Regions from separate parts of the Marinospirillum alkalitolerans genome, predicted to be linked through region 2. Evidence: predicted binding sites of a transcription regulator. Region 2 holds the regulator's gene; the other holds the start of a gene.
What was found. The regulator sigma-54, encoded in region 2, starts transcription at its own class of promoters, with help from an activator protein. The targets are predictions, from matches to a motif close to TGGCACNNNNNTTGCTNT.
Positions count from the first base shown of each region.

Region 1: qhpR (AraC-like transcriptional regulator QhpR) is a predicted target of sigma-54. The motif match lies at 3,391-3,408, and genes of this name have one in related genera.

Region 1 is NZ_JBANFI010000007.1:53,928-60,284, forward strand. It holds gene V6U78_RS11220 (hypothetical protein) at 1-313, shown strand, start outside; gene V6U78_RS11225 (D-2-hydroxyacid dehydrogenase) at 358-1,305, shown strand; gene V6U78_RS11230 (phospholipase A) at 1,305-2,207, shown strand; gene qhpR (AraC-like transcriptional regulator QhpR) at 2,265-3,350, opposite strand; gene V6U78_RS11240 (phosphotransferase enzyme family protein) at 3,498-4,502, opposite strand; gene V6U78_RS11245 (aspartate aminotransferase family protein) at 4,724-6,067, shown strand; gene V6U78_RS11250 (DsbA family protein) at 6,053-6,357, opposite strand, start outside.
Region 2 is NZ_JBANFI010000004.1:238,159-244,515, forward strand. It holds gene lptC (LPS export ABC transporter periplasmic protein LptC) at 1-523, shown strand, start outside; gene lptA (lipopolysaccharide transport periplasmic protein LptA) at 520-1,044, shown strand; gene lptB (LPS export ABC transporter ATP-binding protein) at 1,044-1,787, shown strand; gene V6U78_RS08045 (RNA polymerase factor sigma-54) at 2,087-3,607, shown strand; gene hpf (ribosome hibernation promoting factor) at 3,729-4,034, shown strand; gene ptsN (PTS IIA-like nitrogen regulatory protein PtsN) at 4,055-4,525, shown strand; gene rapZ (RNase adapter RapZ) at 4,550-5,410, shown strand; gene V6U78_RS08065 (HPr family phosphocarrier protein) at 5,459-5,728, shown strand; gene yjgA (ribosome biogenesis factor YjgA) at 5,733-6,251, shown strand.

The sequences.
Region 1 (6,357 bases), on a different contig from region 2:
GCATTTCTTTTTAACCCTGCCCGCGATTTTGATTTTTACGGCCTTCTTTCCTGCTTGGGGTGCGGCCATTCATGGTATTTTGAGCCAGAACGAGGTGGTGCGTGTCTCCTCGATGGCAGCTCAGGTGTGGCGCGATTTAACGATCCTAAAAGAAGCCTTTGAGTTGCATGAGCAGCTGGCCGGGCCAGAAAGCGACTGGCATAAAACGGCTCAGTTACGTGAGCTGGTGGGCGCGGCCACGGATATTCTTTCTAACCAGAACTACTACTGGCGTTCACTCTTTCAGCACAATCATCCAGACCTACCGGCATGATGGCGACTGAAGAGCGCTGAATCCCAGAGTGATAAGGAGTGAAGATGCGGGGTGTTTTTCTTGATGCCGCCAGTCTTGGCGAAGATGTTGACCTGCAGCCTGTTGTGCAGCAGCTCAGTGAAGTCAGTATTTGGCCGCAGACTAAGCCAGAGCAGGTTGTTGAGCGCATTGCAGCGGCGCAGGTGGTGCTGGTGAACAAGGTGCGCCTGGGTGAGGCAGAGTTGGCTCAGGCCCGCCATTTGAAATTGATTTGTGTGCTGGCAACGGGCATGAACAACATCGATCTAGAGGCTGCCGCACGACTGGGTATCTCAGTCCACAATGTGCGTGGCTATGGAACTGAAAGCGTGGCCCAGCATAGCCTGATGCTGTTGCTGGCCTTGGCCACCCGCTTGCCGCTTTATCAAAAATCGCTGCTCGCTGGTGACTGGCAAAAGAGCGCGCAGTTTTGCCTGATGCAGCACAAGACAACCCAGTTAGCCGGTAAAACTCTGCTGCTGGTCGGGCGTGGTGAGCTGGGTCAGCGTGTGGCCGAGCTGGCCCAAGCCTTAGGGATGCAGGTGATGTTTGCGGCACGAACGGATGATCCGCATGCTGGTGATGCCTCTTTTCAGGCGCTCTTGCCTCAAGCGGATGCCGTGAGCTTTCATTGTCCGCTCACGCCTGCCACGACCCACCTTTTGGACGCTGCCTTGTTAGCCCAAGCCAAGCCTTCGTTATTAATCGTCAACACAGCCCGTGGCGGCATAGTGGATGAGCAGGCCGCGCTGAACGCACTGCGTCGAGGACAGATTGCGGGCTTGGCGATGGATGTGCTGACAACAGAGCCGCCAGTGCAGGGACATCCGCTGTTAGAGGCGCTGGATGAAGAGCTGAACCTGATCATGACCCCACATAGTGCTTGGATTAGCCCAGAAGCGCGCCAAAACATTCTTGGTCTGACCGCCAAACAGCTTGCCGCTTGGCAGGCCCAAAACAAGGAATTTGATTGATGAAACAGGCCCCGCCTTTTGCCTTTTTGTGGTGTGCTGCCTTTTTGCTACTGACTTTGCCCTTTGCGCTGCTGGCTGAGCCTCAGCCTGAGCCTTGGTTGTTGCCACCCGTGGAGACTACTGCTCAAGAGTCAGAAGCAGCAGTTGCGACCACGCCAGCAGCACCGACAGCCTTGGAAGAGTATATGAACTCACCGATGGCCGCGCTGACCGTGCATGAACCCATGTACTTTGTTGCAGGCAGCGGTGAAGGTGAGGATATTAAAGCCCGCTTTCAGTTCAGCTTTAAATATCGGCTGTTTGATGAAAACACGGAGTTTGTGCAGCGCTTCCCGCTGTTAGGGCGCTTGCACCTTTCCTATACCCAAACCAGCCTCTGGAACTGGTCTGCCCAATCTGTGCCTTTTGAGGACACCAGCTATAAACCCAGCCTGTTCTTTGAGCTGCTGGATACCCCCGTCGCGCCTGTGTTGAATGTAGGCTATTACCATGAATCGAACGGAGAAGATGGCGATGATTCACGCAGCATGGATACGCTCTTTGTGCAGCCTGTCTGGGGCACTCAGCTGTGGGGCCGCGATTTTTATTTTATCCCGCGCGCCTTGGTGTATTTGACCAAGGGCGATGAAAACCGCGATCTGACCAAGTACCGTGGCCATGTTGATTATCTGCTGCGCTATGGCAATGAGGATGGCTTGGTGCTGAGCAGCTTGTATCGCTATGGCTATGGTGGACGCCATACCGTGCAGATGGATGCCAGCTATCCTCTACGCATGCCGATAGCCTGGCGTACGGGTGGGTTTGTCTTCGCACAGGCGTTTAGCGGTTACGGCGAAAGCATGCTCACCTATAACGAGCGAGTCGATTTTACGCTGCGTATTGGCCTTGGGATCGTGCGCTAAGGAACACTCTGATCAACGCAGCATGACCGCGCAGCAGTTAATCAGCGGCTTCCTAAGCTAGGAAGCCGCTGCCAATGGTGCGTGATGCGCCAGATACTGGCAGCGCCACTGGCGCGGACTCAAGGTAAACCAGCGTCGGAACGCGCGTGAAAAAGCACTGACTTCGGAATAGCCCAAAAGCAGTGCCATTTCTGAAATGCTGATCTGCTTCTGCTTTAAATAGTGCTGCGCCAAATCCTGACGGACCTGATCAACCAGCTGGCTAAAGTGGGTGCCTTCCTGCTGCAGCTGGCGTTGCACACTGTGCTGAGAGGTCTGCATCTTGGCTGCCAGCTGCTCTAAACATGGCTCACCTTGGGGCAGCTGCAGTTGGATCTCCAGCCGAATCTGCTCGGCTAGGCTCTGGCGTGGTGGCTGGATATTCAGCCGCTGAATGGCATCTTGCATCACCAGCAAAAGAGTTGGATTGTGATCCGGCATCGAGCGTTGTAACTGGCTTTTGGGGATCACGAGAGCATTGTAGGGTTGATCAAAATACACGGGGGCATCAAAGAGCTTACAGTGTTCGTGCCAGTTCTCAGGTCGTGGATGCTCAAAATAAACTTCCTTGGGCGCCCACTGGGGTCCCAGCCCGGTGCGCAGCAGATTTAAAAACATGCCCAGTGTCAGTTCGGCATCCTGACGCCGACACAAGATCCCGCCGTGGCGCACCTGATAATCCAAACGCCAGCTGTTGCCCTGATCCACCAAGCGCGTCAGCGTATCATGCTGATGATAAGGAAAGGCATGGACCAAGTTAATCAGAGCCTGCTCCACGGTTGCAGAACAGAGGCCTATATAGCCGAGCAGGCCGAGAGACTGAGGTTGAAACTGATAACCATAATGCAGCCCAAAGTTATCCTGACCGAGCTGCTCAGCTGCGGTTTCCATCGCTTGGCAGTAGTGAATCAGGCTGAGGCTTTGCGTTGGGCACGCCAAGCGCTCAGGATCTAGCCCGCTGTGGCCGAGAATCCGCTCAGGATCCCCGCCCTGCTGACTAATGAAATCACTAAAACCTGTTGCCGCTGCGGCCAGCACACCCTGATGACCTGCCCGCGTGGTAGAAAAAATAGCACTGACATGCTGGGGAAGAAGGTCTTGCATGCTGAGGCTCCATCTGCAGGAAAAACGCGAACCTGCAGAGAGAGCAAAGCCTGTGCCAACCCGTAAAACCTATAAGAATCAGTTGATTGATGGCACCTGAGTCGAGAAGAATGACTTCTTATGGTGCAGCCCGTCCTTCTTGGTGCGTTAACAGCCTAGGGGCCAGCGCTCAGGCTGCGCCAGATATTGGCGGCAGAGTCTGAGCGTATGCTGCATCCAATCCGCATCGAGTTGGCGGACGGTTTCTGTTTCTGCATGAGAGGCAATCCAGGCTGTCATTTGCAGGCGTCTTTGCAAAAACAGGCTGGGAAGAACTGCCAAATCAGCGGCCGACAAAGGGCAGTGAGCTTGATACCCCGCCAACCAGCGCTCGGCCCACAGAGGCGCATTGGGATGATGTTCTTCAAAGCTGAGTGCCGCTGCCAAATCATGCAGATACCAGCCTTGGCCGCAATCATCAAAATCAATCACGCGTGTTTGTTGCTGATGACGCAGCAGATTGGTCAGGCGCAGATCGGCATGAATCAAGCCATAGCGCTCAGGGCTCTGGCCATACTCAATCAGGGCCTGCTGGATCTGGGTTAAAGCCGCCTCGACCAGCGGGTGTTCTTCAGCGGGCAAGCCACTGGCTGCACGCCAATCGCCCCAGTGCCCCTGTGGGCCGACCATGGTTTCATGATTCCAGATGATCCTTTTAAACGCTGCCGGCGCTTGCCACTGGCGGCTATGTTGATGCAGTTGCGCGGTGATTTCACCCAGCTGATAGAAGGCCTCAGGGCTGACATCAGTCGTCGGCATCTCCCCGTCCATCCAGTGAAAGATGACCGCATAGCGGTGCTCACCATCGAGCTGCAGTTTTTGTACCCGCTCTCCTTGTCGATCATAAAGCGCTTCGGGTGCCTGAATATCGGCCGCGCGCAGTGCATCCAGCCACATCAGCTCGCTTTCTATGGCTTGTTGATCGTGATAATGGCCGCGATGTAAACGCAGGGCATAGCGTTGTGTGGGTGTTTCAATGACAAAAGTCGCGTTCTCCGAGCGACAGAGTAAACGCAGTTCGCCTTGGACTGAATCGGGATAGGCTTTTAATGCGCGTAAAGCCAGTTGCGTCAGCTGGCTGCTGGTTAGCGTTTCATATTGTAAGGCGCTCATAATGGATGCTCCTGATGGTTGGCAAGGTGGAAGCAGCATGCCGCAGGTTTCAGGCTGGCTGCTTGACCTTAAAACGCATCTTGTTGACCTCAGATGGAGCTGGCGCCTCAGATGGAGTGAAGTTGACCGAACAAGGTTTTTTCTGCTGTGTGCCGTCAAGTTTTTTATCCAAGGCCAAGGCATGATGATGCTCAGTCCATTGCATAGGCAGGAGAAAAGAGATGAATGTTCGTTCAACGATTATGGATACCAACAGCTTTCGTGCCGAGCATGCGGCCGATTTAAGTCAGGCATTGCGTGATTTGACCCACAAACGCGAGCAGGTCTTAGGCGGTGCTTATCGACTGTTTTATCGCCGTCCGGTGCATCTGGTGAAGGGGCAGGGCCAGTATTTGTGGGATGCCGAGGGCAAAAAATATCTTGATGTCTATAACAATGTCGCCAGTCTCGGCCATTGCCATCCCGCCGTGATTGATGCCGTCCATCAACAGATGGGGCAGCTGAACACCCACACCCGTTATCTGCATGAGGGGATTCTCGACTATACCGAATCCCTGCTGGCGACTTTGCCGCCAGAAATCAATCGTGCCATGTATATGTGTACTGGCTCCGAGGCCAATGATCTGGCGATTCGGGTTGCCCAGTCCTGGAGTGGCGGTACCGGCATTATCGTAACGCAAGAGGCTTATCATGGCACCAGCGCGCTGACATCGGGTGTGTCGCCTGCCTTGGGCAGTGGGCAGCCGCTTTCTCCAACGACCCGCGTGGTGCCAGCCCCTGATGCCTATCGCATCGGTCATGAACATCTGGGGGCCTGGTTTGCAGATCAAATTCAGCAGCAGATCGATGATATGGCCGCCCACGGCATTCGCTTTGCGGGTTTAATCGCCGATTCACTCTTTTCTTCCGATGGCGTGTTGCCAGGGCCGCGCGGTTTTCTGAAGCCAGCGATCGATCTGATACATCAGCAGGGCGGGGTGTTTATTGCGGATGAAGTCCAACCTGGTTTTGCACGTACCGGAGAGCATTTCTGGGGGTTTGAGCGTCATGGTGTGCTGCCTGATATCGTGACCACAGGCAAGCCGATGGGGAATGGTTTTCCGGTTTCGGGTTTGATCGCACGCGAAGAGGTGCTGGCCACCTTTAGCGATCACCTGCCCTATTTCAATACCTTTGGTGGTAATCCGGTCGCGATGGCGGCGGCTCAAGCGGTATTGGATGTGATTCAACAAGAAGGCCTGCAAGCACACAGTGCGCAGATGGGGCAGAGATTGCTGACGGAGTTAAAAGGGCTGCAGCAGCGTTATCTTTCTATCGGTGATGTGCGCGGCGCGGGTCTGTTTATTGGCCTTGAACTGGTGCAAGATCCAGCCACCAAAGCACCGGATCAACAACTGGCTTTGGATGTGATCGAAGCCCTGCGCGAGCGTGGCGTGCTGACCTCAGTGGCTGGGCCACATGGCAATGTGCTGAAACTACGCCCCCCCTTGGCTTTTCAAGAACAGGATATTGATTGGCTGGTCGGGGCGCTGGATCAAAGTTTGCAGGTGTTAGGTGCGCGTTAGGAGGGCTCTGATCTGAAGATGGAGTTCTTCTAAGCTGGCTGTGCTGATCGGCAGAGGATGTGCCTGATGCTGATGCCAGAGCACTAAACTGGGGAAGTGCTCGACACCCAGCTGGCGCGCGAGCTGAAATTCTGCAATGGCTTGTGCCTCGCTGGTGGCATAGGTGTGCAGAACGGCATCAGGATCCAGCCCCGCCGTCTGAGCCAGCTGCTGATAGGTGGCCGATGCGCCAAGATCCAGCCCTTGCTGGTAAAAAGCGGCTTGCAGCAGATGAAAGAGTTCGGTTGCGC
Region 2 (6,357 bases):
CTGGATCACCCAGCGCCAAGAAACCACACTGCAAAGAGCACAGCTGCCTGATCAACAGGGTGAACCCGAGGCCGTGATCGAGCAGCTCCAGCTGCGCCAGTTTGATGCGATAGGGCAACTTGAGCAGCAGGCCTATGCCGCGCAAGCCATCCAGTACAGTGAGCAGCACCTGCTGATGTCACAACCCCGAGGCAGCTATCGCGCAGGCTCAGATCGCTGGACATGGCGCGCCGAGCACGGCACATGGCAGCAGGAGCAACTTCTCCTTACTGAGGCTGTTGAACTCGCCCCCGAAGAAGCCAACTCCCCCTATCAACCCAGCCTGCTGACCGAACGTCTTTGGATCGATCAGGCGGCCCAACGCGCTTGGACTCCCGATCCTGTCGCGTTGATCAGCCAAGCTGGGCAGACCCTTGCTATTGGCCTTGAGGCTGATTTAGAACAGGGCCATCTGCAACTTTTACAAGCTGTTGAGGGTGAGTATCTCATCCTGCCAACAACGACCGAGGACTTTGCACCATGATCCTTTTTGCACGACATCTGGCTTGGACACTCAGCCTCAGCTTGCTCGCCAGCCATGCCCTAGCCCTGCCTGAAGACCGAGAAGCACCGATTCGTGTCCAAGCGCAGCAGATGGAGTGGCAGCAGCACACACAAACAGCCACCTATCGCGGTACAGTCGAAGTGACACAGGGTGAACTCAAGATCGAAGCCAGCACCCTGCGTTTAATTCGCGGACCCCAAGGCGAGCTAGAGCAGGCCATCGCCGAAGGTCAGACCCCCTTGGCCTATATGCGCGATCAACCCCAGCTCGACCAGCCCATCGTTGAGGCTTGGGCTGAAGTGATAGACTATCACCCAGCCGCCGAAACCATCACCCTGACCGGGCGTGCACGTTTAATTCAAGGTGAGGATAGCTTTCAAGGCCACCGCCTGATTTATCACCTCACCACCCAAGATCTACAAGCCGAACAGCTGCCTGAATCCAGCTCGGATTCCCGTGTCGAGATCATCCTCACTCCTCAGCGCCGTGAGAACCCCTAATGTCCAAACCAGCATCCCGCAAGCGCCTCAGCGCTCAACATCTACAAAAAAGCTATAAAAAGCGTCCCGTGGTACGCGATATCAGCCTTGAAGTACAGCAAGGCGAAATCGTTGGCCTGCTTGGTCCTAACGGGGCAGGCAAAACCACTTCTTTTTATATGATTGTTGGCCTGGTGAAAGCCGATGGCGGACAAGTGAGGCTGGATCAGCAGGATATTACCGCGCTGCCGATGCATGGACGCGCCCGTGTTGGTTTGGGCTATCTCCCTCAGGAAGCCTCGATCTTTCGTAAGCTAACCGTCGAGCAGAACCTACTGGCCATCCTGCAACTGCGCAAAGAGCTCAGCCCAGCACGACGCCAGCAGCTCGCCGATCAGCTGCTAGAAGAGTTCTCCATCACCCATATTCGCCACAGCAAAGGCATGAGCCTCTCTGGCGGAGAGCGGCGGCGTGTTGAAATTGCCCGCGCTCTGGCCAATGAGCCAGATTTCATCCTGCTAGACGAGCCCTTTGCCGGTGTTGATCCTATCTCGGTTGCAGAAATCATGGGCATTATTCGCCAGCTGCAAGCCAGAAACATCGGCGTTTTGATCACCGATCACAATGTCCGCGAAACACTCGAAATCTGCGAACGGGCTTACATTGTCAGTGAAGGGCGCATTATTGCAGAAGGCAATGCCGAGCAGATTCTTCACCATCCAGATGTGCGCCGCGTTTATCTGGGCGAGGGTTTCAAGGCTTAGGCTCCTTTTCCAACCAACCTGAAGCTCTCTTTCCAACCAACCTGAAGCGCTCTTGTGAACAGCGCAGACTTTAAAACACTTGAGCGAATGGCATAATAATTGCTATGCTGGCCCTCGGAGTCGATTCAGCGCCAACCAGCAACCCTGAATCGCTGCAGATCTGGTCATTTAAGCGCTCTTAGCACCCTTTTGTTGACCCGCTCTGATAAAAACCCTCTGACGCCCGACCTCAGTGGCGACAGAGATGGCTTGGTTGTTGAGGCAGCCACCTTTCCTCTTGCTTTTAGGTTTAGGGCACTATGTCGATGAAACCCAGTCTTGGACTCAATCTTTCACAAAGCCTTGTCATCACACCTCAGTTGCAGCAGGCCATCTATCTGCTACAACTCTCGACGCTGGATTTACAACAAGAAATCCAGCAGGCACTGGAGTCTAATCCGCTACTCGAACTCGAAGAGCAAGAACTGGATGACACACCCGCAGCCAGCAGCCCACTCGAGGACACGGCCAGCCACCACCAAGACAGCGCCTCAGATGAATCCAGCAGAGAAAGAGAAGTAGATCACGCTGCTCAGGATGACTGGCAGGAAACCAGCATCCCTCAAGAGCTGGAGATCGATACCGTTTGGGATGACATCTACACACCTGAAAGCAGCGGCTCCAGTTCAGCGCAGATGGAAGAAGATCGAGAAGACTATGCTAGCGACAGTCAAGCACTCAGTCTACAGGATCACCTGCTCTGGCAGCTCAACCTGAATGTCCACCACGAACCTGATCGCCTGATTGGCGAGGCACTGATCGATAGCATCAACAGCGATGGCTATCTGCTTGAAGACCTGGCTGCCTTAACTGAGGCACTCAAAATCCAGGAGCCGGATCTTCTGGGCGACCTAGAGCTTGAAGACGTGCAAGCTGTCCTGAAACTCATCCAGCATTTTGACCCCACAGGTGTAGGCGCGCGCGATTTGCGCGAATGCCTGTTGCTACAACTTGAGCAGCTCCCCAGCGATACCCCTTGGCGTAGCGCAGCTCTGCGCCTGACTGATCAATATCTGGAGGTGCTGGCCAATCGTGATTATCGCTTTTTACAAAGACGCCTGCGCCTGAACAGTGAAGCTGAACTCCAGCAAGTCATTCAGCTGATCCAATCCCTTCATCCACGCCCTGGCAGCAGAATCGAAAGCGAACCCGCTGCGTATGTAATTCCAGATCTACTGGTCACACGGACTGAACTGGGCTGGCGTGTTGAGCTGAATCCTGAAAGCCAGCCTAAGCTACGCATCCAATCCCGCTACTCAGACCTGATTCGCCGCGCTGATCACAGTGAGACCAATGTGTACCTTAAAGAACATCTCAAAGAAGCCCAGTGGCTGATCAAGAGCCTGCAAAGCCGCAGCGAGACGCTCCTCAAGGTCGGCAGCAAGATTGTTGAGCGCCAGCAGGAGTTCTTTGAACATGGCGAAGAATATATGAAACCAATGATTCTGGCCGATATCGCCCAGGCGATCGACATGCATGAATCAACGATTTCACGCGCCACCACGCAAAAATACATGCACACGCCTAAAGGTATTTTTGAACTCAAATACTTCTTCTCCAGCCATGTGGCAACAGCCCAAGGAGGCGAGGCCTCTTCAACGGCCATTCGCGCCATGCTGAAGAAGCTGATCAACAATGAGCCACCTAAGAAGCCCCTTTCTGACAATAAACTGGCAGAGCTGCTCGCTGAAGCCGGTATCCAGATTGCGCGCCGAACCATTGCCAAGTATCGAGAAGCGATGAATATTCCTCCTTCCAGTGAACGCAAACGCCTTGGATAGCCTCTTCATCCCACACTTTGTCAAGCGATATTTTTAGCCCCTGAGCGACCAGCAAGGCTTTGCTTTCATTGAAAAAGGGTTACAATGAAATCTCATGCTACTCAAGACAAGGAGCTTTCTTATGCAAATGAACATCACTGGACATCACGTTGAACTGACTAACGCCTTGCGTGAATATGTTGAAACTAAATTTGCCAAGCTAGAACGTCATTTTGACCAGATCACCAATGTGCAAGTCACACTGACTGTCGATAAGCTCCGTCAGATCGCTGAAGCGACCCTCAATGTGGCCGGTGGAGAAATCCACGCTAGCGGCGAAACCGAAGACATGTATGCCGCTATCGACCAGCTGGTTGACAAGCTGGATCGCCAGTTGATCAAGCATAAAGAAAAGAACCAGGCTCGCCTCCAAGGCGCCACTCACTAATTATTGCTGCCCTACCCGATATGCCACTTAATGATATCTTGACCCTCGAGCGCACCCTGGCAGGGGTGCCTGGAGGGAGCAAAAAACGAGTTCTTGAATACTTCAGCCGCTTTATCGCCCAGCAGATTCCACAGCTGGATGCCGAGGAGGTCTTTTCAAGTCTCATTGCCCGCGAAAAACTGGGCAGTACAGGTATCGGGCAGGGCATTGCCTTGCCTCACTGTCGCATGCGCCACTGCTCCGAAGCCGTAGGCACTTTTATTCGTTTACGCGACAAAATTGATTTTGATGCCATCGATGGCCAACCCGTTGATCTTATTTTTGTGCTGCTGGTACCAGAAGAAGCCAATGAAGCCCATTTGCAAACTCTGGCAGAGCTCGCGCAAAAGTTCTCCGATGAAGACCTGCGCAAGGCATTGCGTAAAACAGATGTCGCTGAACAACTCCATCAACTGATTACCTCACCCCTGGAAGCCTCAAGCTCTGGGTAGAATCGAACTCAAGGGAGGCGCGTGATGCAGCTAGTGATTATTAGTGGTCGCTCAGGATCAGGCAAAAGCGCCGCCCTGCATGCACTTGAAGACCTGGGTTATTATGCCATTGATAACCTCCCTGCGAGTCTACTGATGCCACTGGCGCAACAGCACCAGCACCAACTCAGCCGTCTTGCCGTGAGTATTGATGCGCGTAATCTCCCTAGCGATCTCGCCGCCTTTCCTGACCTACTACAAGAGCTGGCCCTCACTGGTATTCAATGGCATCTGGTTTATCTCAATGCCAGCGCCAAAACGCTGATGGAGCGCTTTTCTGCGACACGGCGTCGCCATCCCTTGACGCGCGATGGGCAGCTTTCACTGTTCGAAGCAATAGAAGAAGAACAGCGCTTACTTGATCCACTGGCCAGTCTTGCCAGCACCACCTTTGATACCACCCGTCTCAGTGTGCATGAGCTGCGTAGCTGCATCACCCAGCAGGTGGGCTCGACCAAGCAGCAGCCAACGACCCTGTTGTTTCAGTCCTTTGGTTTTAAGCGCGGCGTTCCCTTGGATGCCGATCTGCTGTTTGATGTACGCTGCCTGCCTAACCCCTACTGGGATGTCAACCTGCGTGAACTCACCGGCCTAGATGCCCGTGTGCAGCAGTTTCTCGCCGCACAAGAGGCCACCCAAGCCATGCAGGCCTCGATTCGCACCTTTGTCGAGACCTGGCTGCAACCCTATATCGATAGCAACCGTAGCTATATCACGGTGGGCATAGGCTGTACGGGGGGGCAACACCGCTCCGTTTATCTGGCCGAACAGCTTGGCCGTGACTTTGCACCCTTACATGCAGATGTTAAAGTACGCCACCGAGATCTCTCATCTGGCCCGCACTAAACGCGCCCAGCTGAGCCGATGAAGTCCGCTCCTTGTACGAAGAACATCATGATCGAAAAAAAAATCACGCTGATCAATAAGCGCGGACTCCATGCACGCGCAGCGACAAAGGTTGTACAATGCTGCCAGCCCTTTGCCGCCAAAACAGAAATCTGCCTTGATAACAAGATTGCCAGTACACGCAACATCATGCAGCTGCTAATGCTGGCAGCCCCTTGTGGCACTGAAATCAGCCTGCGTGCCGATGGCGAAGACGAACAAGCTGCTATGCACGCGCTAGAGCAGCTGATACTAGATCGATTTGATGAGGAAGACTAAGTCAATGTCAGCCCCCCAGCAGGATACCCATGAGGACTCCGGTCCGAGCAAGAGTGAACTCAAGCGCCAAGCCCTCGCCCTGCAAGATTTGGGTAAAAAACTGCTTGATTTAAATAAAGAGCAGCTCAAGCAATTACCACTGGATGACCTGCTTCTTGAGACCCTGCGCGAATATCATCGCATTAGTTCTCACGAAGCCCGACGCCGCCTGCTGCAACGCATAGGTAAGCTGCTGCGTTCGGCTGATCATGAACGCATTCAGCTGGGAGTCGATCGCTTTGATGCCAGCTCAGATGCCTATGCTCAGCATTTCCAACAACTTGAACACTGGCGCGAACGTCTGATCACAGAGGACAGCGCATTACAGGAGTTTGTGGCCTTATGGCCTGAGTGTGAGGTTCAGCTGCTACGCCAGCTGATTCGTAACGCACGCAAGGAACGCGCCGAGGGCAAACCTCCAGCGCAAGCACGCAAAATCTTCCGTCTTTTGCGCGATCTAGCCGAAAAACCCCAGCCGCTTTAAACCCGCCACAGTCAGCATTAAGCTGAGTGAATCGATTTAAGGAACCTCTGATCAAGGTCACGGGCGCAAGTCAGGACAGCATTCATTCCAGACGAATGAGCGCAGT